DNA from 3 places in the Cellulosimicrobium sp. TH-20 genome. Region 3 is predicted to be linked to each of the others. Evidence: riboswitches for the same ligand, from Rfam matches in the RefSeq annotation. Region 3 holds a riboswitch; each other region holds the start of a gene.
The links. Region 3 has a riboswitch for S-adenosylmethionine ahead of B8281_RS04485 (methylenetetrahydrofolate reductase). Riboswitches for the same ligand answer to the same signal wherever they lie in the genome.
Positions count from the first base shown of each region.

Region 1: linked by a shared signal. The riboswitch ahead of B8281_RS00750 (NADPH-dependent FMN reductase) and the one ahead of B8281_RS04485 (methylenetetrahydrofolate reductase) in region 3 are both predicted to bind S-adenosylmethionine.
Region 2: linked by a shared signal. The riboswitch ahead of B8281_RS00790 (ABC transporter substrate-binding protein) and the one ahead of B8281_RS04485 (methylenetetrahydrofolate reductase) in region 3 are both predicted to bind S-adenosylmethionine.

Region 1 covers NZ_CP020857.1:154,942-162,649, forward strand. Annotated here, with positions in the region: gene B8281_RS00715 (ABC transporter substrate-binding protein) at 1-1,093, opposite strand, end outside; gene B8281_RS00720 (copper homeostasis protein CutC) at 1,457-2,254, opposite strand; gene B8281_RS00725 (TetR/AcrR family transcriptional regulator) at 2,362-2,970, opposite strand; gene B8281_RS00730 (organic hydroperoxide resistance protein) at 3,082-3,513, shown strand; gene B8281_RS00735 (VOC family protein) at 3,576-4,010, opposite strand; gene B8281_RS00740 (hypothetical protein) at 4,130-4,456, opposite strand; gene gdhA (NADP-specific glutamate dehydrogenase) at 4,634-5,971, opposite strand; SAM riboswitch class IV at 6,198-6,300, shown strand; gene B8281_RS00750 (NADPH-dependent FMN reductase) at 6,355-6,954, shown strand; gene B8281_RS00755 (flavin reductase family protein) at 6,951-7,514, shown strand; gene B8281_RS00760 (hypothetical protein) at 7,601-7,708, opposite strand, start outside.
Region 2 covers NZ_CP020857.1:169,062-176,769, forward strand. Annotated here, with positions in the region: gene B8281_RS00790 (ABC transporter substrate-binding protein) at 1-1,276, opposite strand, end outside; SAM riboswitch class IV at 1,380-1,493, opposite strand; gene B8281_RS00795 (contact-dependent growth inhibition system immunity protein) at 1,860-2,180, opposite strand; gene B8281_RS00800 (LLM class flavin-dependent oxidoreductase) at 2,401-3,498, opposite strand; gene B8281_RS00805 (LLM class flavin-dependent oxidoreductase) at 3,629-4,744, opposite strand; gene B8281_RS19995 (rhodanese-like domain-containing protein) at 4,829-5,239, opposite strand; gene B8281_RS00815 (LLM class flavin-dependent oxidoreductase) at 5,267-6,529, opposite strand; gene B8281_RS00820 (NADPH-dependent oxidoreductase) at 6,590-7,531, opposite strand; gene B8281_RS00825 (FAD-dependent oxidoreductase) at 7,528-7,708, opposite strand, start outside.
Region 3 covers NZ_CP020857.1:987,607-995,314, reverse strand. Annotated here, with positions in the region: gene B8281_RS04510 (ABC transporter substrate-binding protein) at 1-402, opposite strand, end outside; gene B8281_RS04505 (sensor histidine kinase) at 489-1,661, shown strand; gene B8281_RS04500 (LytTR family DNA-binding domain-containing protein) at 1,721-2,530, shown strand; gene B8281_RS04495 (hypothetical protein) at 2,709-2,993, shown strand; gene B8281_RS04490 (cation acetate symporter) at 2,990-4,513, shown strand; SAM riboswitch class I at 4,725-4,827, shown strand; gene B8281_RS04485 (methylenetetrahydrofolate reductase) at 4,833-5,894, shown strand; gene metE (5-methyltetrahydropteroyltriglutamate--homocysteine S-methyltransferase) at 5,927-7,708, shown strand, end outside.

The DNA of each region.
Region 1 (7,708 bases), 830 kb from region 3:
CCTTGGTGTAGCCGGCCGCCTCGAGGACCTTGGCCGCCTCGGCCGGGTCGCCCTCCTGCGGGCTCTCCTTCTCGATCTCGGGGGAGATCCAGCGGTCGTCACGACCGACGAGCGCGAGCGACGGCGACGCGACGGCCGCGTGGCCCGAGAACGCCTTCTCGTTGATCTCGCCGCGGTCGACGAGCAGGTTGACCGCCTGGCGGACGGCGAGGTCCGTCTGCGGGCCCGCGCAGCCGAGCGCCGCGTTCGAGCACGACATGATCGTGGTCGGGTCCTGCGGGGTGTTGAGCAGCGAGACCTGGCCGCCGCCGGTGACCGTGTCCGGGTCCGCGATGAACATCGTGGTCCAGTCGATCTTGCCGGTGGCGAGGAGGTCCTGGGCGCTCTGGTTCTTGTCGAGCGCGAGGAAGCGGACCTTCTCGAGCTTCGGCTCGCCGCCCCAGTAGTCCTCGTTCGGGACGACGGTGTAGGTCGCGTTCGTGATGGTGTCGAGCGTGAACGGGCCGGTGCCGACGGGCTCCTCGTTCGTGTACGTGATGAGGTCCGACACCTCCTTGAAGAGGTGCTCGGGGACCATGAGCGTGGTGCCGAGGATCTGCACGGCGCTCGTGAACTGCGCGCCGTTGAACGTGAACTTGACGGTCGACTCGTCGACCTTCTCGATCGTGTTCAGGTAGTCGCGCTTCGCCGCCTCGTTGGTGTACGAGAAGATGACGTCCTCGACCGTGAAGTCCTCGCCGTCGGACCACTTCACGCCCTCGCGGATCTTGACGGTCAGCTCGGTGCCGTCCTCGCTCCACTCGTAGGACTCGCCCAGGCGGGGCGTCGGGTCGCCGGCCTCGGCGCGGTTGTAGAAGAACAGCGGCTCGTAGATGCCGCCGTTCGTCACGTGCAGCGGGTTGGGCGCGTACGGGTTGAAGTTCGCGACCATGGGCGTCTGGGTGCCGGCCCAGACGTTGAGGACACGGGCCTCGCCGCCGTTGCCCTCGCCCTCGCCGTTGCCCCCGCCGGTGCAGGCGCTCGCGAGCAGCGAGACGCCCGTCACGAGTGCCGCGGCCGTGAGCAGACGCTTGCGCGCCGTGCTTCGAATCATCTTCGGTCCTTTCGCATGGACGACGCGTCCTCACGTCGTTCTTCGGCGCCCGCAGGCGTGTGGCAGGAACACTAACTAATAGCCACCGGCCCTCCTACGAATACGACAGGAAAGTTACCTAACTGAGACATCGATACCAGGATCGCGCCGGAACAGGCTCGGCCGGACCCCGTGGGACGGGGTCCGGCCGAGGTGCCGGGGGCGGTCAGGAGGGAGCGGGGGCGGCCCGCGGCCGGTCCGGGCGCCACGGGCCGTGCGGGGCGCAGCGCGTCGTGCGGGCGCAGCAGGCGGCGCTCGCACGAGCGGCCGGGGACGGGGTCGGCGGCGGTACGGCGGCAGCGCCGCCAGCGGGCCGGGGCGGGGTCAGCGAGCGACGTCCAGCGCGGCGCGCGCGGCCCGCGCGACCTCGGGGTCGGTGACCTCGTAGCCGGCGTCGCCGCCACCACCCGGCCCGGCGTCGTCCGCGACGACGCGCTTGGCCGAGAGGTGCACGGCGTCCACGCCCGCGGCCACCAGGGCCCCGACGTCCTGCGGCCGCACTCCCCCGCCGGCCATGACCTGCACACGTCCGTCGAGCGCGTCGCGCGCGTGCGCCGCCATGGCGCGCAGTCGGTCCGTGCCGTCGATGCTGCGCGACGCGCCGCCCGAGGTGAGCACGCGCACGACCCCGGCCCCCGCGAGCGCGTCGAGGGCGGCGAGCGGGTCGGCGACGACGTCGACGGCGCGGTGGAACGTGACCTCGCGCCCGTCGGCGGCGTCCACGAGGGTGCGGACGGCGCCGACGTCGACCAGGCCGTCCGGGGTGAGCGCACCCACGACGACTCCGCGCGCCCCGGCCGCCACCGCGGCCCGGACGTCGCGCACCTGGACGTCGAGGTCGGTGGGCGTGAGAACGAAGCCGCCCGGGCGCGGGCGCACGAGCACGTGCACCTCGACGCGCGGCCCGGAGTTCTCGGCCGCCGCCGCGGCGGCGACCGCGGCCTCGACGAGCCCGGCGCTGGGCGTGAGCCCGCCCGTGGCGCCGAGACCGACGCACAGCTCGACCCGGTGGGCACGCACGGCCGCGGCCACACGGACGCCGTCGGGGTCCTGGACGGCGAGCTCGAGGGCCACGTCGCGGGCCGCGGGCGCCGCGGCGCCCTCGGGGTGGGTGGTCGTCATGGCGCTCTCCCGTCGTCCGGTCCGGCGGCCGTCGCGTCGCGCGACCCGCACGACGGCGGCCGTCGGCCAGGGTAGACGACTCCGGGCAGCGCGTCGGGCGCGCGGGCTCAGGCCGGCGTCGGCCGTCCCGCCGCGACGGCGGCGAGGCACGCGGACCGCAGGGTCGCGGCCACCTCGTCCGGGTCGCCGAGGTACCCCGCGACCATCGCGCCGTCGCGCAGCATCATGAGCTGCGCCGCGGTCGCGTCGGCGTCCGCGACGCCGACCGCCGCCGCGAGCCGCGCGAACACGTCCCGCGTCCAGCGCCGGTGGCGGTCCACGACGACGCGCACCGGGTCCTGCGGGTCGGGCGTCTCCGCCGCGGCGTTGATGAACGGGCAGCCGCGGAAGCCGGGCACGCAGCTCACGGCGCCGATGGCGCCCGCGAGGGCGCTCAGGGCGTCGAGCGGCTCGGCGTCGCGCAGGGCCTCGTCGACCACCGCGCGGTCGCGCGCGGCCTGCTGCTCGAGGTACGCGACGACGAGGTCGGACTTCGTGCGGAAGTGGCGGTAGAACGTGACCTTGGTGATGCCGACCTGCTCGATGATCCGGTCGGCGCTCGTCGCCCGGATGCCCTGGGCGTAGAAGAGCGCCGAGGCGGCTTCGAGGATGCGGCGGCGCGTGCCCGCCGCGGTGCCGCGGCCCGTCGCCCCGGACGTCGGCGAGTCGTCGACCATGGCCCCCTCCTTCTCTCCGCCCCTTGCGCGCGGTCGGCCGCCAGTCTAGGTTCCTTGATGTAGACGTACTAGTAACTCTACGTCGCATCACGACTCTCGAAAGGCACCTCGATGGCTGACACCCTCTACACCGCCGTGGCCACAGCGACCGGCGACGGCCGCGCCGGAGGCCGCGCCGTGTCCGACGACGGCCAGCTCGACGTCACGCTCGCGGTCCCGCGCGCGATGGGCGGCCCCGGTGGCGGGACCAACCCCGAGCAGCTGTTCGCGGCCGGGTGGTCGTCGTGCTTCCACTCGGCGCTGAAGATGGTCGCGGCGCAGCGCAAGGTCCCCGTGACGGACTCGGCCGTCGTCGCCGAGGTCGACCTCGTCCCGAACGGCGACGGCGGCTTCTCGCTCGGCGCGACGCTGCACGTCGAGCTCGGGGGCGGCGTCACCCAGGAACTCGCCGAGGAGCTCGCGGAGGCCGCGCACGCCGTCTGCCCGTACTCGCTCGCGACCCGGGGCAACATCCCCGTCACGGTCCGCACGACCGTCGCGTAAGGCACCCCGGCACCACCGCCGGGACCGGCTCGCGGATCGGTCCCGCGGGTCGGGCCCGGCGTTCAGTCCAGGCAGAACTCGTTGCCCTCGACATCCTGCATGACGATGCAGGACTCGTTCTCCTCGTCCGCGAGCATCGCACGCACGCACGTCGCGCCGAGCGCGACGAGCCGGTCGCGCTCGGCCTCGAGCGCGGCGAGGCGCTCGGCACCCACGAGCCCGGTGCCGGCACGCACGTCGAGGTGCACGCGGTTCTTGACGACCTTGCCCTCGGGGACGCGCTGGAAGTACAGGCGCGGGCCGGCCCCGGTGGGGTCGCTGCACGCGGACCACGCGTCCCGCTCCTCGGCCGGGAGAGAGGCCTCGGCGTCGTCCCAGGTGGCGAAGCCCTCCGGGGGCGGCGCCGGGACGTAGCCCAGCACCTCGCACCAGAACCGGGCGACGCGCCGTGGCTCCGCGCAGTCGAACGTGACCTGGATTTGCCTGATCGTCGCCATCCGGCCACCCTAGGCGCCCGGGCCCTCCCGGTCCGAGGGCATTCTTCCCGCGCTGGGAGACCGGGCCGGACACGCCCTCGCGCGCGCTGCGCCGCGGCTCGTGACTCAGCGGGACCGGGTCAGGAGCCACTCGTCGAGCGGGAGGGCTCGGACGCCCGGCCCGCGTAGATCCCGAACACGCCGGGTGCGATCAGCAGCACGACGCCGAGCACGATCGCCACCGCTCCTCCGACGGGATTCGCGGCGCACACCCGTCCCACGTCCGGGGAGAAGCACCGGTCGTCGAAGGCGCCCGCGGCGAAGAAGAGCGCCGCGAAGGCCAGCGGGAAGGCGGGAACGTAGAGGAGCGCCGCCACCACGAGGCCGAGGACCGCGCTGCCGGCGCGCTGCCCGACCGTGCGCCCGGCACTGTTCGCCGGCCGGCCGGTCATGTCGTCGGGCTCCACGACGACCGAGCATAGGCCGCTCGCCACCCCGTGTGGAGCGTCGCTCCTCGCTCCGTGCCCCACAGCAGGGCGCGGATCTCCGCCGGGGCACGGTGCCGCGCCGGCCTCGCGCGCACGACGGCCGCCGGAACCACCGCTCTGCGCGGGGCGCCGACGGCCGTCGTCGTGCGGCTCGGGTCAGATGACGCCGAGCGCGAGGATCGCGTCGGCGACCTTGGTGAAGCCCGCGATGTTGGCGCCGAGCACGTAGTTGCCGGGCGTGCCGTACTCGTCGGCCGTCTCGACGCAGCGGTCGTGGATGCCCGCCATGATCTGCGCGAGGCGGTCCTCGGTGTACTCGAAGGACCACGCGTCGCGCGACGCGTTCTGCTGCATCTCGAGGGCCGACGTCGCGACGCCGCCCGCGTTGGCGGCCTTGCCCGGCGCGAAGAGGACGCCCGCCTCCTGGAGCAGCGCGACGGCGCTCGGCGTCGTGGGCATGTTGGCGCCCTCCGCGACCGCGACGACGCCGTTCGCGACGAGCTGCTTGGCCGCCGCCTCGTCGAGCTCGTTCTGCGTCGCGCACGGGAGCGCGACGTCGCACGGCACGTCCCAGATGGACCCGTCGGTGACGACGCGGGCCCCGGGACGGCGCGCGGCGTAGTCGGCGACGCGCCCGCGCTCGACCTCCTTGATCTGGCGCAGGAGCTCGAGGTCGACCCCGGCCTCGTCGACGACGTAGCCCGACGAGTCGGAGAACGCGACCACGTTCGCGCCGAGCTGCTGCGCCTTGGCCGTCGCGTAGATCGCGACGTTGCCCGAGCCCGAGACGACGACGCGGCGCCCGTCGAGCTCCTGCCCGCGCGTCTCCAGCATGTTCTGCGCGAAGAGGACCGTGCCGTAGCCCGTGGCCTCCGTGCGGACGAGCGAGCCGCCCCACGAGATGCCCTTGCCCGTGAGGACGCCGGACTCGTACCGGTTGGTGATGCGCTTGTACTGCCCGAAGAGGTAGCCGATCTCGCGGCCGCCCACGCCGATGTCGCCCGCGGGGACGTCCGTGTTCTCGCCGATGTGCCGGTAGAGCTCCGTCATGAAGGACTGGCAGAACCGCATGACCTCGCCGTCGGACCGCCCGCGCGGGTCGAAGTCGGAGCCGCCCTTGCCGCCGCCGATGGGCATGCCCGTGAGCGAGTTCTTGAAGATCTGCTCGAAGCCGAGGAACTTCACGATGCCGAGGTAGACCGACGGGTGGAACCGCAGGCCGCCCTTGTACGGGCCGAGCGCGGAGTTGAACTCGACGCGGAAGCCGCGGTTGATCTGCACGCGCCCGGTGTCGTCCACCCACGGGACCCGGAAGATGATCTGGCGCTCCGGCTCGCACACGCGCTCGAGGACGGCGGCCTCGACGTAGCGCGGGTGCTTGCGCAGCACGGGGCCGAGCGAGTCGAAGACCTCGCGCACGGCCTGGTGGAACTCGGCCTCGCCGGGGTTGCGACGCAGGACCTCGTCGTAGACGGACTGCAGTCGGCTGTCCATGGGTACTCCTCGTCTGACGCGGGCGGAACTCCTGCTGACGGTACGCCTGTGCCAGAAGCTCCCGTCACACCGTCTCACTCCGCGCGCACCGGCACGGGCGTCCACAACGCACGAGCGACCGCACGGGGCGGCACAGGAGTCACCGACGACGACACATCCGTCCACCCACTGAGAAACCCTACCGATCCGGTGCAGTTTCCCGGGGCGGTTGCTATACCCGTCCCCAGGTCACGAGCGCCAGCGCCAAGCCCCGGCTCGCTGGCCGGCAACCCCCTGTCACGGCGGGGTGCTCCGGGAGATGACCAGGCCGGGCCCGGCCTGCCCCGCCACCGGCGAGGACGGCCCGCACGGCAAGCGTGATCGACGACTACTGCGAGGTGCACATGACCCACCACCCCACCCACCCGACGGTGCTCGCCGTCTCGGGCAACCCGCGGCCCGGCTCGCGCACGCTCGGCGCCGCCGAGACGGTCGCGCGCCGCGTCGCCGACCTCCTCGGCGCGGACGACGTCGCCACGGTCGACCTGGCGTCACTCGCCGGCGAGGTGCTCGCCGCCGACCACCCGGCGGCCGACGCCGCCCGTGAGCAGCTCGCCCGGGCGACCGTCGCCGTCGTGGCGACGCCGGTCTACAAGGCGTCGTACACCGGGCTGCTCAAGGCCTTCCTCGACCTCTACGGCCCCGACGGGCTCGCGGGCGTCGTCGTGGTCCCGCTCGTCGTGTCCGGGAACCCGGCGCACGCGCTCGTCGGGGAGGTGCACCTGCGACCCGTGCTCGTCGAGCTCGGCGCCGTCGTCCCGACCCGGTCGCTCACGGTCACCGAGCCGCAGCTCGCGGACCTGGGACCGGTCGTGGACGCGTGGCTCGCGCGCCAGGGCGACGCCCTGCGCCGCGCCACGGCACCGCTCCCCCCGGCGGAGGACCGCCCGGCGGCCAGCACCGACGAGGCTGTCGCCGACGCGTTCGCGGGGGTGGCCCGATGACCGCCGAGCTCACCCACCTGGAGGCCCTCCTGGCCGAGCAGGACGAGCCCCAGCTCTCCCCCGACGAGTACAAGGCCGTGTTCCGCGGCCACCCCGCGGGCGTCGCCGTCGTCGCGCTCGAGCACGGCGACCGCCTCGTCGGCTTCACCGCGACGTCGGTCATCTCCGTCTCCGCCGCGCCCCCGCTGCTCGCGTTCTCGCTCGCGTCCACGTCGTCGTCGTGGCCCGCGGTCTCGACCGCGCGCACGCTGACCGTGAGCTTCCTCGCGGACCACCAGGACGACGTCTCGGCCCGGTTCGCGACGAGCGGCATCGACCGGTTCGCGGACGGCGGCTGGTCGCGCCTGCCGACGGGCGAGCCCGTGATCGACGGCGCGCTGTCGTGGGTGCGCGGGCGGGTCGTCCAGCGCACCCCGGTGGGCGACTCCTACCTCGTCTCGCTGCGCGCGCTCGCGTCGAGCGTCGGCGCCGCGCCCGGGGCGCCGCGGGAGGCGGCGGCGTCGCCGCTCGTCTACCACGACCGCACCTACCACCGGATCGGCGACCACTCCGCGCTCTGAGCGCGCGGACGGGCGAGGGGCCCGACGGCGGACGTCCCGCCGTCGGGCCCCTCGCCCGTCCCGTGCCGCCCCTCACGGGTGGTCCGTCACCAGCTCCAGCCGCGCGCGCTGAGCTCGAGCTCCTCGCGGAACCGCTCGTCGTCGCCGGTGCGGAAGCCCGCGCGCAGGGGCGCGTCCGCGACCGGGAGCCCCGT
Region 2 (7,708 bases), 820 kb from region 3:
CGGTCACGTGCTGGAGCTGGAGGTCCACGCCGATCTGCGCGAGCTGCTGCTGGACGAGCTCGAGCGGCTCCGGCACCTGCCAGAACGTCACGGTCGTGGAGAGCTTCTGGCCGTCCTTCTCCCGGACGCCGTCGGCGCCCTCGACCCAGCCCGCGTCGTCGAGGATCTTCTTCGCGCCCTCGGGGTCGTAGGCGAGCTCGTCCGCGACGCTCTCGTACAGCGGGGTCGAGTGCGACAGGACGCTCGTGGCCGGCTCGTCCTGGGCGCTGAGCACGGTGTCCGCGATCTGCTCGCGGTCGATGCCCTGGAGGATCGCCGTCCGCACGGCCTCGTCGCCCGCGAGCGGGCTCGACTCGTTGGGGAAGAGGTTGAACACGACGCCCGGGTTGGCGCGGTACTCGAGCCAGAACCCGTTCCCGTCGAACTGCGGCAGGTCGACGGTCGAGATCGCGGCCGTGGCGTCGATCTGCCCCGACTCCAGGCTGCCGCTGCGCACGCTCGCCTCGGGGATGACCTTGAACGTCACCGTGTCGAGGTAGGCCTCGCCCTGGTGGTCGCTCGCCTCCGAGCCCCACGCGTAGCCCGCGACCTTCTCGAGCACGATCTCCTGGTCCTGCGTGTACGACTTCACGGAGAACGGGCCCGAGCCGACGAACTTCCCAGCGCAGCGGTCCTCGACGCTCAGGCCGGCCGAGGACGGGGCGAGGAGGCCGAGCGAGAACGTCGACGTCGCCTGGAGGAACTGCGCGCTCGGCTCCGCGAAGTCCACCGTGAGGGTCTGCGGGTCGGTGACGGTCGTGCCCTCGTAGCCGACGAGGTACTGCGACCCGAGCGACGCCGTCGCGCCGAGCGCGACGATCGCGTCGAAGTTCGTCTTCACCGACTCGGCGTCGATCGGCGTGCCGTCGGCGTACGTCGCGTCGTCGCGCAGGTGGAACGTGTAGCTCGACGCGTCGTCGTTCACCCCCCAGCTCTCCGCGAGCCACGGCAGGATCTCGCCCGACTCCGGGTCCTGCGCCGTGAGCGACGCGACGGTCTGGCGGGCCGCCGCGATGGCGTCGTTGTTGCCGACCTGCTGCGGGTCGATGCAGTGCGAGTCGACCGTGAGGGCGAACGTCAGGTCGCCGCCCGTCACGGGCTCGCCGGACGGGCTGGGCGACCCGTCGCCGTCGGACGCGCCGGAGCCGCCGCCCGCGCACGCGCTGAGCAGGAGGCCCGTCGCGGCGGCCGCCGCGGCGACGGTCAGGGACCGGCGTCGGTGAGGTGTGGGGATCATGTCGTGCTGCTCTCCTCGTGTGCCGGCTGAGGACCGGCGGTCGTCCGGCGCCGGTGGTCGACCGTGCCGGGCCCAGGGCCGGCGCGGCGGGGGACCCACCGGGGTGCCGTGCTTACCGCGCGGCGGGAGCCACGCGGTCAGGTCGTTCCCGGAGCACCCCGTCACGTCGAAGGGTTGCTGGTCAGCGAGCCGGGCCTGCGTGCTGACGCTCGTCACCTGGGAGCAGGAAAGACAATCTCGACTGGTTGAGTCAAGTATCGAGACGGCCGTCCCGCCAGGCGGACGGTTGTTTCCGCCGAGACGACGCGAGTCGCGGCCGTCTCGCGTGTCACCGCGCCGGGAAGGGCGACTCGGGAGGTGGGGTGGCGCCACGGACCGGGCGCGCTCGGACGGGCGCCCGACCTGCGGCAGCACGGACCGCCGCGACGCCACCGACAGCGAAGCGCGCGCCACGGGCGTCGACAGCGACGTCGTCGACGCCCGGACGTGCGCCGGCACGCCGAGCACGACGCGCCACCGGAGCCGTCGCGATCAGGCCCGCCGACCGTAGCCGGCACGCGAGAGACCGAGAGAGCGAAACTCCTCAGGGACCGTCAAGATCTGATGCGGTGATTCTCGCCGTCACTTCTCCCCGCACCACGAGGAGCCAGTCGCGCAGCGGCATTCCCACGGCCTCGCGATAGAGCTCGGCATGAAGCCGGCCGTTGATCCACTCGACGACCTGCTCGTCGGAACGGTAGCGGTCCAGGGTGCTGTCGATCTCGTCGACGAGTCCGTCGTACCTGCTGGGGCCGACCAGGTCCAGGAAGCGCGCCAGAGCACCTGCGGGACTCCCGTAGTCCTCTTCCCAGTCCTGGTGGAAGAACGAGCCGAAGAACGCGTCGAGCGAGTGGTGGGTCGTCATGGCGCACCTCGCGGAGGGGTCGTCGCGTCAAGGAAGGGCGGCGTGAGTGCGAGAGCCTGCGTCGAGACCGGAGCTGCGCCCGGGACGCGACGCTACACCGTGGGCCTCTTCAGCAGGGGTGTTCTCAGCCTGCCGCCGGGCCCGCAGCGCAGCCACCTCCGTCATCCACGCCGCCCGGCTCGAGGAAGAGCGAACCGGCCGTGGCGTCGAGGATGCCTCGTCAGGCCGCCGTGAACCCCGCCGCGCGGCGGGTGTCGGCCGGGCTCCACAGGTCCGTCTTCACCTCGGCCTGCACGACGGGCACGACCTCCTCCGCGAACCGGCGCAGCACGTCCTCCTGCTGCGCCGCGGGGATCAGGTGGTTCACCGAGACGGACTGCAGGTCGTGCCGGTACGAGGCGTGGTAGTCGAGGATCTTCTCCGCCACGCGCTCCGGCGACCCCACGAGCGCGGGCCCGCGCTCGACGGCGTCCTCGACCGTCCGGAAGCTCGGTGCCTTCCCGACGGCGTCCGGCCCGTACCCCCGGCGCGCCGCCGCCGCGACCTGGCCCTCGTAGATCGGGCGGTACTGCTCGATCGCCTCCTCCGTCGTGTCGGCGAGGAACAGCCCGCCCGAGCCCGACCCGACGAACCCGTACGCCGGGTCGTGCCCGTGCGCCGCGTACTGCTCGCGGTAGCGGTCGATGAGCACCTGGTAGTTCTCGCGCGGCTGCAACGCGTTGGCGCTGACGATCGGGTCCCCGTACCGGGCCGCGAGGTCCACCGCGAAGCGCGACGTCGCCGACCCGTGCCAGATCCGGAACGGCCCGGCGAACGGCCGTGGCAGCGTCGTCGCGTGCTCCAGCGCGTGGCGGTGCCGCCCGCTCCAGCTGACGTCCTCCTCCGACAGCAGCAGGCGCAGCAGCTCGTAGTTCTCCTGGAGGTACTCGTACTGCTTGTCGAGGTCCAGCCCGAGCAGCGGGTACTGCAGCACCTCGTTGCCCTTGCCGATGACGATCTCCAGCCGCCCGCGGCTCAGCTGGTCGACCGTCGCGAGGTCCTCGGCGACGCGGATCGGGTCGAGCAGCGACAGCACGGTGACGCCCGTGCTCAGCAGGATGCGCGACGTCCGCGCCGCGACCGCGCCGAGGAGCACCGTCGGCGCCGACGACAGCATCTCTCCCGCGTGCCGCTCCCCCACCGCGAACGAGTCGAACCCGAGCTCCTCGGCCAGCACCGCCGTCTCCACGACCCGGTTCAACCGGTCGGACGGCGCGACCGCCTCCCCGGTCACGGGGTGGGGCGGGTTGAACACGATGTCGAGTACCTGGAACCGCACGTCCTTCTCCTTGTTGTTCGTCGTCGTCCGGGGCCGGTACCGGCGCGTTCGGCAGCTCCGGTCGAGTTCGGCACGCGCAGGTGCCGAACCCGACCGGAGCTGCCGACCCCGGGGCGGGGTTGCCGATCTGTCAGGCCGCGGTGGCCTCGGCGGCGGCGGCGTCGCGCTTCGCCACCTCCTCGCGGACGAGCGGGATGACGTAGCGACCGAAGTCGACCGCGTCGTCCAGCAGGTCGTAGCCGCGCGCGGAGATGACGCGGACGCCGAGGTCGTAGTAGGCGAGCAGCGCCTCGGCGACCTGCTCGGGCGTGCCGACGAGCGCGTTGGAGTTGCCGGCGCCGCCGGTGGCCTTCGCGGTCGCGGTCCACAGCGCGGTGTCGAAGCGCTCGCCCTGGGCGGCGATCTCGCGCAGGCGCTGGGAACCCGCGTTCTCGGGCTTGTCGATCGGGTGCCGACGGCTGAGCTGGCCCCCCGCGGCGGCCTTGCGCGCCTCGATCCGGTCGAGGATGCGGTGCGCCTTCTCCCAGGCGAGTTCCTCGGTCGGCGCGACGATCGGCCGGAACGCGGCGTGGATGCGCGGCGGCGTCGTGCGGCCCGCGGCGGCGGCCTCGGCGTGCACGCGCGCGATCTGCTCGGCGGTGCGGTCGAGCGGCTCGCCCCAGACGGCGTAGATGTCGGCCTCGGCCGCGCCGACGCGGAACGCGGCGTCCGACGACCCGCCGAACGAGATGGTCGGGGTGCGGCCCTCGAACGGCTTGGCGTCGAGCACGAAGTCGTCGAAGTCGTAGAACGGCCCGTGGTGGTCGAACGGCTCGGCGCTCGACCAGGCCTGCTTGACGATCTGGATGTACTCGTGGGTGCGCGCGTACCGCTCGTCCTTGGTCAGCGTGTCGCCCTCGCGGCCCTGCTCGTGGTCGTTTCCGCCGGTGATGAAGTGCACGGAGAGCCGCCCGCCGGAGAGCTGGTCGAGCGTCGCGAACGTCTTGGCGGCGTACGTCGGGTAGGACACGTTGGGCCGGTGCGCGAGCAGCAGCTCGATCGACTGCAGGCGCGCGGCGGTGTAGGCGGCGAGCGCGGCGGGCTCGGGGCCGGAGGAGCCGTACGCGAAGAGGACGCGCGTCCAGCCGTTGTCCTCGTGCGCGCGCACGAGGCGCTCGAGGTAGGCGGGGTCGAACGCGGCGGTCGTGCGCTCGGTGGTCTCCGAGGCGTCGTTGGTCGTGGCGATGCCGAGGAACTCGACGGGCATGAGGGTCTCCGTGGTGTCGGTGCGGGTGGTGCGTCGTGCGGTGGTGCGGGGGCCGGACGTGCGGGGCACGGTCCGGCCGCCGGCTCAGGGCCGGGCGGGCGCCGTCGGGTCCGGCGACGCCGCGGGCCCCGCGGGCGCGGGCTCCGGGGCCGCCCCGACCGGGTCGGACGCCGGGAGGCCGGCCTCCTTCCACGCGGGGAAGCCGCCGTCGACGTGGGACACGTGCGTGTACCCCCGGCGTGCGAGCGCCTCGGCGACGGGCCCGGAGCCGTTCGGCGACCCGCACACGACGACGACGGGCGTGTCGAGCGAGATCACCGGGGCGTCGGCGGGGCCGAACAGCGCGTCCAGGTCGTCGCGGTCGGCGAGCGTGGCGCCGGGGATCTCGCCGTGCGCGGCGCGACCGCCGGCCGAGCGCACGTCGATCAGCAGCGCGCCGTCGGCGACCTGGGCGGCGGCGTCGGTCGCGGCCCGCAGGGGCGGGGTCGTGGTCATGGGTGTCTCCTTCGCGGGGTGGTGGCGTCAGCGGGTGGTGGCGAGCGCGGGTGCGACGGCGGGCGTAGCGGTCGTGGTCGTGGTGTCGCCGCCGCTCGGGGCGCCCGCGAACCAGTGCTCGGCGAGCAGCGCGAACGAGCGTCGGGCGTCGTCGGCGTCGTGGGTCGCGGTGGTGACGAGCAGCTCGTCCGCGCCGGTCGCGCGGCGCAGGGTCTCGAGCCGCCGCACGACGGTCTCGGGGTCACCGACGATGCGTGTGTCGACGCGGTCGGCGACGAGCGCGCGCTCCGCCTCCGGACGCTCCTCCCACGCGGGCGACGTGCCCGGCTCCGGGTAGGCGATCGCGCCGTCGGCGCCGCTGCGGATGGAGAGCACCCAGTCCGCGAACGGCGTCGCGAGCTCGCGGGCCCGCTCGACGGTGTCGGCGACGAGCACGTCGGCGGACACGACGACGTAGGGCTCGTCGAGCACGCCCGGCCGGAACGCCTCGCGGTACGCGGCGACGGTGTCGAGCGTCGCCGACGGCGCCACGTGGTAGTTCGCGGCGAGCGGCAGCCCGAGCTCGCCCGCGACGCGCGCGCTCTCGCCCGCGCTCGACGCGAGGACCCACAGGTCCCAGTCGGCGCCCTCGACGGGCGGGCTCACGTACGGCGTCCCGCGCTCGTCGCGGTAGGTCCCCGCGCGCAGCCCGAGCACGAGCTCGAGCTCGTCGCGGAAGCTCGCCGGGGTGCGCGACGCCCCGACGATCCGCTTCTGCGCGAGGATGCGTTCGCGCAGCACGGAGTCGTTCACGTCGGCGGGCGGCGCGCCGGGCACGTACAGCCCGTCGACGACCCGCGGCCCGGTGGCGGGCCGGGCCCGCCGCGGCGCCCCGGCCCCCTTCTCCCCCGTCGGCGGCGTGAACGCGCGGCCGAGCCCGAGGTCGACGCGGCCCGGGTGGAGCGCGGCGATCGTCCCGAACTGCTCGGCGGCGACGAGCGGGCTCGTCGTGCTGAGCAGCACGGCACCGCTGCCGACACGGATGCGCTCGGTCCGGGCCGCGACGGCGGCGGCGAGCACGGCGGGCGACGCGGAGCCGACGCCGGGCGACAGGTGGTGCTCGGCGTACCAGACGCGGTGGTAGCCGAGCCGGTCGAGGTCGCGCGCGAGCCCGACGGCGCGGCGCACCGCGTCCTGGCCCGTCGCCCCCTCGGGGACGATCGCGAGGTCGAGCACGGACAGCGGGACGCGGCCGGACGCCGGTCGCGGCCCGCCGGGGGTGGCGGTCGGGTGCGGGTGCTGGTGGGACATGGCTTCCTCTGGTGGGGTGCGGTGGCTCGGGGCGACGCGGTCGCGTGGGGGCCCGCCGGGCTACTTGGACGGGAACCCGAGCGCGGCGAGCGTGGTGCGCAGGTGGGCGCGCCCGCGCAGGGCGCCGGGGACGCGCAGGCGGTCGACGACGCGGTCGCGCCAGCCGCCGTCGAGCCCCTCCTCGCGGTAGAAGGGCGCGATGCGCTCCTCGTACGCCGCGACGTGCTGGTCCTGCCCGACGGCGCGGTAGCGCTCGGCGTGCAGGACGGCCGCCTGCGGCAGCCGCGGCTTGACCCGTTCGCCGCCCGCGGGGTCGGGGTGCCCGACGACGAGCCCCACGACCGCGACGACGCCCTCGGGCAGGCCGAGCTCGGCCGCGACCTGGGCGGGGTGGTTGCGCAGCGCGCCGATGTACACGGTGCCGAGACCGAGCGACTCCGCCGCCACGACGGCGTTCTGCGCGGCGAGCGCGGCGTCGAGGAACGCGACGACCGTCGTCTCGAGGTAGTCGGTCGCCTCGAGCCGGACGCCCTCGCGCTCGCCGAGGGCGCGGGCCCGCGCGACGTCGGCGAGCCAGACGAGCAGCAGCGGCGCGGTGCGCACGTGCTCCTGGTCGCCCGCGAGCGCCGCGAGCCGCGCCTTGCGCACGGGGTCGGTGACGGCGACGACGCTCCAGAGCTGGAGGTTCGACGACGTCGGGGCGGACTGCGCGGCGGCGACGAGCGTCGGCACGACGTGGTGGGCCAGCGGGTCGGTGCGGTAGCGGCGCACCGTCCGGTGGCCCAGCTGCGTCGCGAGGACGGTGCCGGGACGGTCCGCGGCGGGTGCCAGGCCCGCGGTCGCGCCGGGCGCGACGTCCTCGACCGCGGCGAGGTCGACGCCGTACCGCGCGGCGAGCGCGGCGCGGGCACCGTCGGCGTCGTGGGACGGCGCGCGGAGCGTCCCGGGGTCCGCGGCCGGGGCCGCAGCGTCCCCAGCGGTGGGTGCGGGAGCGATCGTCATGAGGCGGTCCTCTCGGGGAGTGCGGCGAGGCGGGCGAGCGCGAACCGCTCGGCGGCGGTGCCGCCGTCGGGCAGGGCGCCGGGGGCGGTCGCGAGGTCGGCGAGCACGCGCCCGACGGCCGGGGCGAACTTGAAGCCGTGGCCGGAGAACCCGGCGCCGACGACGACCGGACCACGC
Region 3 (7,708 bases):
GAGGATGAGGTCCGGCTCGAGCGCCGCGATGGCCTCCAGGTTCGGCTCGGGCACGGTGCCGACGACCTCGATCGCCTGCGCCTCCTCGCCGAGGTACGCGGGCACGCCCGCCTCGACGCTCAGCACGGCGGCGCCCACGGGGACGACGCCGAGCGCGACGGCGGTGTCCGTCTCGACGGGCTCGAGCGTCACGACGCGCTGCGGCGCCGCGTCGAGCTCGGCGGTCCCCCGCGCGTGCTCGACGGCGTACCCCGCCGCGGTGTCGTCCGGCGCCGGCGCGCCGGTCGCCGCGGGCTCGGGGTCGGACGAGCACGCCGCGAGGAGGGTCGCGGCGAGCACGAGGGCGGTGGTGGTGACGCTGCGGCGCACGCGCGGGCTCGACGTGGTCCGGGAGATCGGCACAGGAGGTTCCTTCGTCATGGGATAGGACTGCCTAACCTTATCTGCCTCACCGGGGTAGGTGACGCCGCGCTGGATACGATCACTGCATGTCCGGGCCCGTGTTCGCCGGCGCCGCCGCCGGTCTCGTCGTGGGCGTCCTGCTCACCCTCGGGCTCGTGCTCGCCTGGCGGCTCGCACGCGGGTCGCGCGAGCTCGGGAGCGACTCCGACCGGGCGACGTTCCGCACCCTCCACCTCGCGTCGCGCGCCGCGACGCACCTGCGCGACGGGCTCGACGGCGACGACGTCGGCCGCACGGCCCGCTCCCTGCGCCAGCTCCTCGGCGCCGACGCGCTCGCCGTCGTCACGGCGGACGGCGCGGTCGCCCTCGACGGGAGCTCGACGCTCGAGCCCGACGCGCGGCGCGTCGCCGAGCGCGTCCTCGCGACGGGACGGCGCCACGTCGAGAGCGGCGACGTCGAGGACGCCGTCGGGGCGCCCGTCGTCGCGGGCGGGCGCGTCGCCGGCGTCGTCGTGGCGTTCGCCGACACCGTGCGGCCACCGCTCGTGCGCGCGACGGGCGAGGTGGCGCAGTGGTGCGCGGCGCAGCTCGAGCTCGCCGAGCTGGAGGCGTCGCGCACGGCGCTCGCGCAGGCCGAGCTCCGCGCGCTGCGCGCCCAGATCAGCCCGCACTTCGTCTACAACGCGCTCGGTGCCATCGCGTCGTTCATCAGCACCGACCCCGAGCGGGCGCGCGACCTCGTGCTCGACTTCGCCGACTTCACGCGCTACTCGTTCCGCGGGCGCGGCGACTTCACGACCCTCGCCGACGAGCTGCGCTCGATCCACTCCTACGTCGAGCTCGAGCGCGCCCGGTTCGGCGAGCGCCTCGCCGTCACCCTGCAGATCGCGCCGGAGTCGCTGACGGCCGTCATCCCCTTCCTCTCCGTGCAGCCCCTCGTCGAGAACGCCGTGCGCCACGGCCTGGAGCCGCGCGAGCACGGCGGGACGATCGTCATCACCGCGCGCGACGAGGGCACCCAGACGGAGATCACGGTCGAGGACGACGGCGTCGGCATGGACCCGGCCGTCGTGCGTGAGCTCCTCACGTCGCGCGACACGACGCACGTGGGCCTGCGCAACGTCGACACGCGCGTCCGCCAGCTCTACGGCGACGACCACGCGCTCGACATCGAGACCGCGCCCGGCTCGGGCACGCTCGTGCGGCTGCGCGTCCCGCGGTCGCAGCCGCTGCACGAGACGGAGGTGAGCGTGCCGTGACCACCCCGGACCCGGCTCCGGCCGGCGGTCTCCCCGGAGGGGCGGGCGACGCCGTCGGGCTGGACGTGCTCGTCGCCGACGACGAGCGGCCCGTGCTCGACGAGCTCGTGGCCCTGCTCCGCCGCGACCCGCGCGTGCGCACCGTGCGCGGGGTCGCGAGCGGGTCCGAGGCGCTGCGCGAGCTCTCGTCGCGCACGGTGGACGCGGCGTTCCTCGACATCCACATGCCGGGGCTGACCGGCCTCGACCTCGCCCGCGCGCTCTCGCGGTTCGCCGACCGCCCGGCGGTCGTGTTCGTCACCGCCGACGAGGCGCGCGCCCTGGAGGCGTTCGACGTCGAGGCCGTCGACTACGTGCTCAAGCCCGTGCGGCGCGAGCGGCTCACGCGCGCGGTCGACCGCGTCGTCGAACGGGTCGCGGAGCGCACCGCGGCGGGGCGCACCCCCGCGACCGACGCGGCGGCACCGTCCGCGAGCGCCGCCGCTCCACCGCCGGTTGCCGGCGACCCGGCGGGCGGTGCGGCCCCGGCCGAGGAGACGCTCGTCGTGACGGTCGGCACGACGACGCGGCTCGTCCGGCGCAGCGCGGTGCGGTGGGTGCAGGCGCAGGGCGACTACTCCCGGCTCGTGACGGACACCGAGCAGTTCCTCGTGCGCGAGCCGCTCTCCGATCTCGAGGAGCGGTGGGCGCCCGCGGGGTTCCTGCGCGTGCACCGGTCGTACCTCGTGGACCGCGCGGCCGTGACCGCGGCGCGGTTCGGCGGGGCGCAGCCCGCGCTCGTCGTCGCCGGGCACGAGGTCCCGGTGAGCCGCCGCATGGTGCCCGCCGTGCGCGAGGCGCTCCTCGGGCCGCACCGGGGCGCGCCGTGACGGGCACCGACCCGCGTCGGGACGCGCGCGTGCGCGTCCGGTCCACCGACCTCCCCGCGGCGCGCCCCGGCCCTCGCCCCGGCCCCGGTGAGGGCGCCGTCCCGGGGGTGGGGCGCCGTCGGGCACGGCACGCTCCGGCGAGCCGGACGACGCCGCGACCGCCTACACGCGCGGGCTCGTGCGGGCCCAGCTCCGGCTCGGGCTGGCGTGCGTGGCGTCGTTCCTCGCGGTCGTCACGCTGCTCACGGTGACGATGAGCGGCGTGCCCGCGCTGGACGACGTCGTGCTGCTCGGCGTGCCGCTGCCGTGGCTCGTGCACGCGTACGGCTTCTACCCGGTGATCGTCGCGTTCGCGGTCGTCTTCGCGGTCGCGGCGGCGCGCAACGAGCGCCGGTACCGCGCGCTCGCCGAGGGCGCGGGCGGGCCCGACGAGCCCGGCCCCGACGACGGCGGTGCGCCGTGACCAGCGCGCTGCCCCTCGTCGCGATCGCGCTGCTCCTGCTCGCCACCGGCCTCATCGGGTTCTACGGCCTGCGGATCTCGCGCACCACGAGCGACTTCTTCGTCGCGTCGCGCACCGTGCGGCCGGTCTGGAACGCGTCGGCGATCAGCGGCGAGTACCTGTCTGCGGGCACGTTCCTCGGGCTCTCCGGCCTCGTGCTGCTGTCCGGCGCGGAGGCGTTCTGGTTCCCCGTGGGGTACGCGGCGGGCTACCTGCTCGTCCTGCTGTTCGTCGCGGGCCCCCTGCGGCGCAGCGGCGCGTACACGATCCCCGACTTCGTGCACGCCCGGCTCGACTCCGTGGTCGCGCGCCGCGTGACGAGCGTGCTCGTGCTCGTCATCGGGTGGCTCTACGTGGTGCCGCAGCTCCACGGGGCGGCGCTCGTCATCACGAGCGTGGCCGCGGTGCCGCCGTGGGTCGGCTCGGTGGGGATCGCGGTCGTGGTGAGCGCCGTCGTCGCCGCGGGCGGGATGCGCTCCATCACGTTCGTCCAGGCGTTCCAGTTCTGGGTCAAGCTCACCGCGCTCGCGGTGCCGCTCGTCTTCGTGCTCATGGCGCTCGGCGGGGCGTTCGAGCCCGGCGGCGCCGTCGTCACGTTCGACCCCGCCGCCGTGTTCCCCCACGAGGCCGGGCCGGGCGGCCTCGACGCGTACGCCACCGTCTCGCTCCTGCTCGCCCTCCTGCTCGGCACGACCGGCCTGCCGCACGTCCTCGTGCGCTTCTACACCTCGCCCGACGGCGGCTCGGCCCGCCGCACGACCGTCGTCGTGCTCGTCATGATCAGCGTGTTCTACATGGTGTCGAGCACGCTCGGGCTCGTGGCGCGGGTCGTCGCGCCCGACCTCGCGGCGCCCGGGGTGGCGGACACCGTCGTCCTCACGCTGCCGACCCGCCTCGTGCCCGGGCTCGGCGGCGAGCTCCTCGCCGCGCTCGTCGTCGCCGGGGCGTTCGCCGCGTTCCTCGGGACGTCGTCGGGGCTCGTGGTCGCTCTGGCGGGCGTCGTGAGCCAGGACCTGTTCGGCGGCACCGTGCGGTCCTTCCGCTGGTCGGCGGTCGCGTGCACGCTCATCCCGCTCGCGTTCGCGCTCGTCACCATCCCGCAGGGCCTCGTGACGAGCGTCGGGACGGTGTTCGTCTTCGCGGCGTCGGCCCTGTCCCCCGTGATCCTGCTCGGCGTGTGGTGGCGCGGCCTCACCGCGCGCGGCGCGGTGGCGGGCATGGTCGTGGGCGCCGTCCTGTGCGCGACGGCGCTGCTCGCGTCGTCCGCGCTCGTCGCTGCGGGGTACGGGAGCCCGTCCGGCAGCACGGCCGACGGCGTCCCCGGCGTCGTGCGCGCCCTGCTCGCCCAGCCCGCCGCCTGGACCATCCCGCTCGCGACGGCGACCGTCGTCGTCGTGTCGCTCCTCGACCGGCGCGGGCCGCCGCTGCGCACCGACCGGTTCCTCCGCCGCCTGCACGTGCCCGAGCGCCGGAGGGCCTGAGACCTGCAAGGCCGACGACGACCCGTCGCCATGGTCGGTGTCTGGGACCTCGCTCGAGCACCTGAAATCTGTAGCGTAGGAAACCTGAAATTCGTAGCGTAGAGAGCCTGAGATCCGTAGCGCGGGGCGCCGCTACGCCTCCGGCCGATCCCTCCGCATCTCACCTGGCGGGCGCTCTCGACCGCATGTCGGATGGGTCGTAGGATCGTGCCAACCATCCAGAGCGGTCGAGAGTCCTGGCTCGACGACACCGCAGCAACCCGCCGACGGAAGCCTCCCGAGGACAAAGGTGCTAACGCCAGGGTCGATGGAGTGACGCATGACCTCAGAGGCATCCTTCGCGCACCGTCCGGGCCGTCCTCGGCCGACGGTGTCGTTCGAGCTCATGCCCCCGCGCCGACCGGACGCGGCCCCGAAGTTCTGGGAGACGGCACGCCGTCTCGTCGCGACGCACCCCGACTTCGTGTCCGTGACGTACGGCGCCGCGGGCACCGACCGCGCGACCGCGCGCCAGGTCGTCGGACGCCTGCTCCAGGGCACGCCCGTGCTGCCGATCGCACACCTCACGTGCGTCGGGGCGTCGCGCGAGGACGTGGAGTCGGTCATCACCGACTTCCTCGACGAGGGCGTGCGGAGCTTCCTCGCGCTGCGGGGCGACCCGCCGCGCGACCAGCCGGACTGGCAGCCCGCGCCCGACGGCGTCCGGTCGTCGACCGAGCTCGTCGCGCTGCTGCGCGAGGTCGAGGCGTCGCGCTGCGCGTCCGACCCCGCCGTCGCGCTGCGCGGCGCAGCCCGGCCGCTGACGATCGCCGTCGCGACGTTCTGCGACGGGAACCCCGCCGCCGGCACGACGCGCACCCAGGAGGTGCGCCGCCTCTGGCAGAAGCAGCAGGCCGGCGCGAGCTTCGCGATCACGCAGCTCTTCTACGACGCGTCGTCGTACACCGACTTCGTCGCCGAGGCCCGCGCGGCCGGCGTGACGATCCCCATCCTCGCCGGGCTGCTGCCCACGACGGAGCCCGCGCGGCTCCGTCGCGTCGAGGAGCTCACGGGCGTGCGCGCGCCCCAGCACCTGCTGGACGCGCTCGACGCCCTGCCCGACCCGGAGGCGCAGCACGCCTACGGGATCGCGTACTCGGTCGACCTCGCGCAGCGCGTCCTCGACGCGGGCACGCCCGGTCTGCACGTGTACACGTTCAACAAGCACCGCGCCGCTCTTGACCTGCTCGAGGGTGTCCACCTCGGCGGCGGGTCGGTCGGGACCGGGGGCGGCGCCAGCGCCGCCGCCGCCCCGCTCGTCCCGGACCTGGCCAGCGGGCCGTGGGTCACCGGCACCTCCCTGCCCACGACGAGCGCCGCCACGCACGGCGCGCCCGTCTGACCGGTCCTCCGGACCAGCAAGAGGTTTCGATCATGGCCACTTCCGTACCCTCCCCTACCCAGAACCCGGTCGGTTTTCCCGCCGGCACCGTGCTCGGCTACCCGCGCATCGGGCGCCGCCGCGAGCTGAAGAAGGCCGTCGAGGCGTTCTGGGCCGGCAAGACGTCGGCCGACGAGCTCGAGGCCACGGCCCGCGAGCTGCGCCTCGCGACCGTCCGCCGGCTCGTCGACCTCGGCCTCGGCGCCGACGACGCCTCGGTCCCCGGGTCGTTCTCCTTCTACGACCAGGTGCTCGACGTCGCCGCGGCCCTCGGGGCGGTCCCGTCGCGGTTCGCGTCGCTCACCGACGACGCCGGCCGCCTCGACCTCGCGGGCTACTTCACCGTGGCGCGCGGCCAGGGGGACGACGCCCCGCTCGAGATGACCAAGTGGTTCGACACCAACTACCACTACCTGGTCCCCGAGATCGGCCCGGACACCCCGATCCGCTTCGTCGACGACCGCGTCGTCCGCGAGTTCGTCGAGACCAAGGAGGCAAGCGTCGTGACGCGGCCCGTCGTCGTCGGGCCGGTCACGTTCCTCGCGCTGTCCAAGGCCGCGGACGACGCGCCCGCCGGGTACTCGCCGCTCGACCGCCTCGACGACGTCGTCGCCGCCTACGCCGACCTGCTGCGCGCGCTCGCCGCGGCGGGGGCGCCGTGGGTCCAGCTCGACGAGCCGATCCTCGTCACCGACTCGGTCGACGTGCCGTTCACCGAGCTCGCCGCCGCCGTGGGGTCCGCGTACCGCGCCCTCGCGACCGACCTCCGCCCGGTGCCGAGCCCGGGGTCTTCGGCGGCCTCGTCCGCAAACCCGGCGGCAACCCCTGGTTCGGCGCAGGACGCGCGGCCCGCGATCCTCGTCGCCACGCCGTTCGGCGGGCTGGAGACGTCGCCGGACGGCGACGGCGCGACCTTCGACTTCCTGGCGACCCTCGCGGGCACGGACGTCGAAGCGATCGCGATCGACGCCGTCCGTGCGGACCTTCCGGACTCGCCCTACGACGACCTCCTGACGAAGACGCTCGTCGTCGGCGCGATCGACGGGCACAACGTGTGGCGCGCCGACCTCTCGGCAAAGCTCGACACGCTGACCGCCGCGCGCAGCCTCGGTGCGGGCGCGGTCGCCGTCGGCACGTCGACGTCGCTGCTGCACGTGCCGCACGACGTCGAGGACGAGACGTTCGCCGAGCCCGGCACGGCGTCGGGCACGACGCTCGACCCGCGCCTGCGCGACTGGCTCGCGTTCGCGGACCAGAAGGTCGGCGAGGTCGCGACGCTCGCCCGGGCCCTCACGGAGGGTCGCGACGCCGTCGCGGAGGAGATCGAGGCGTCCCGCGCGGCGGTGGCGTCACGCGCGGAGGCGAGCGGCGTCGTCGTGCCCGCGGTGCGCGAGCGCGCGGCCGCGCTGACCGACGCGGACTTCGCGCGCGGCGCGTACACCGAGCGCGCGGCGGCGCAGGAGGCGCGCCTGAACCTGCCGCTGCTGCCCACGACGACGATCGGGTCGTTCCCGCAGACGCCCGAGATCCGCCGCGCCCGCGCGCTGTGGACGAAGGGCGAGCTCGCGGACGCGGACTACACGACCGCGATGCGCGAGGAGATCGCGCGCGTCGTCGCGCTCCAGGAGGAGCTGGGCCTCGACGTGCTCGTGCACGGCGAGCCGGAGCGCAACGACATGGTGCAGTACTTCGCGGAGCACCTCGACGGGTTTGCCGTCACGGCGAACGGCTGGGTCCAGTCGTACGGGTCGCGCTGCGTGCGCCCGCCGATCCTG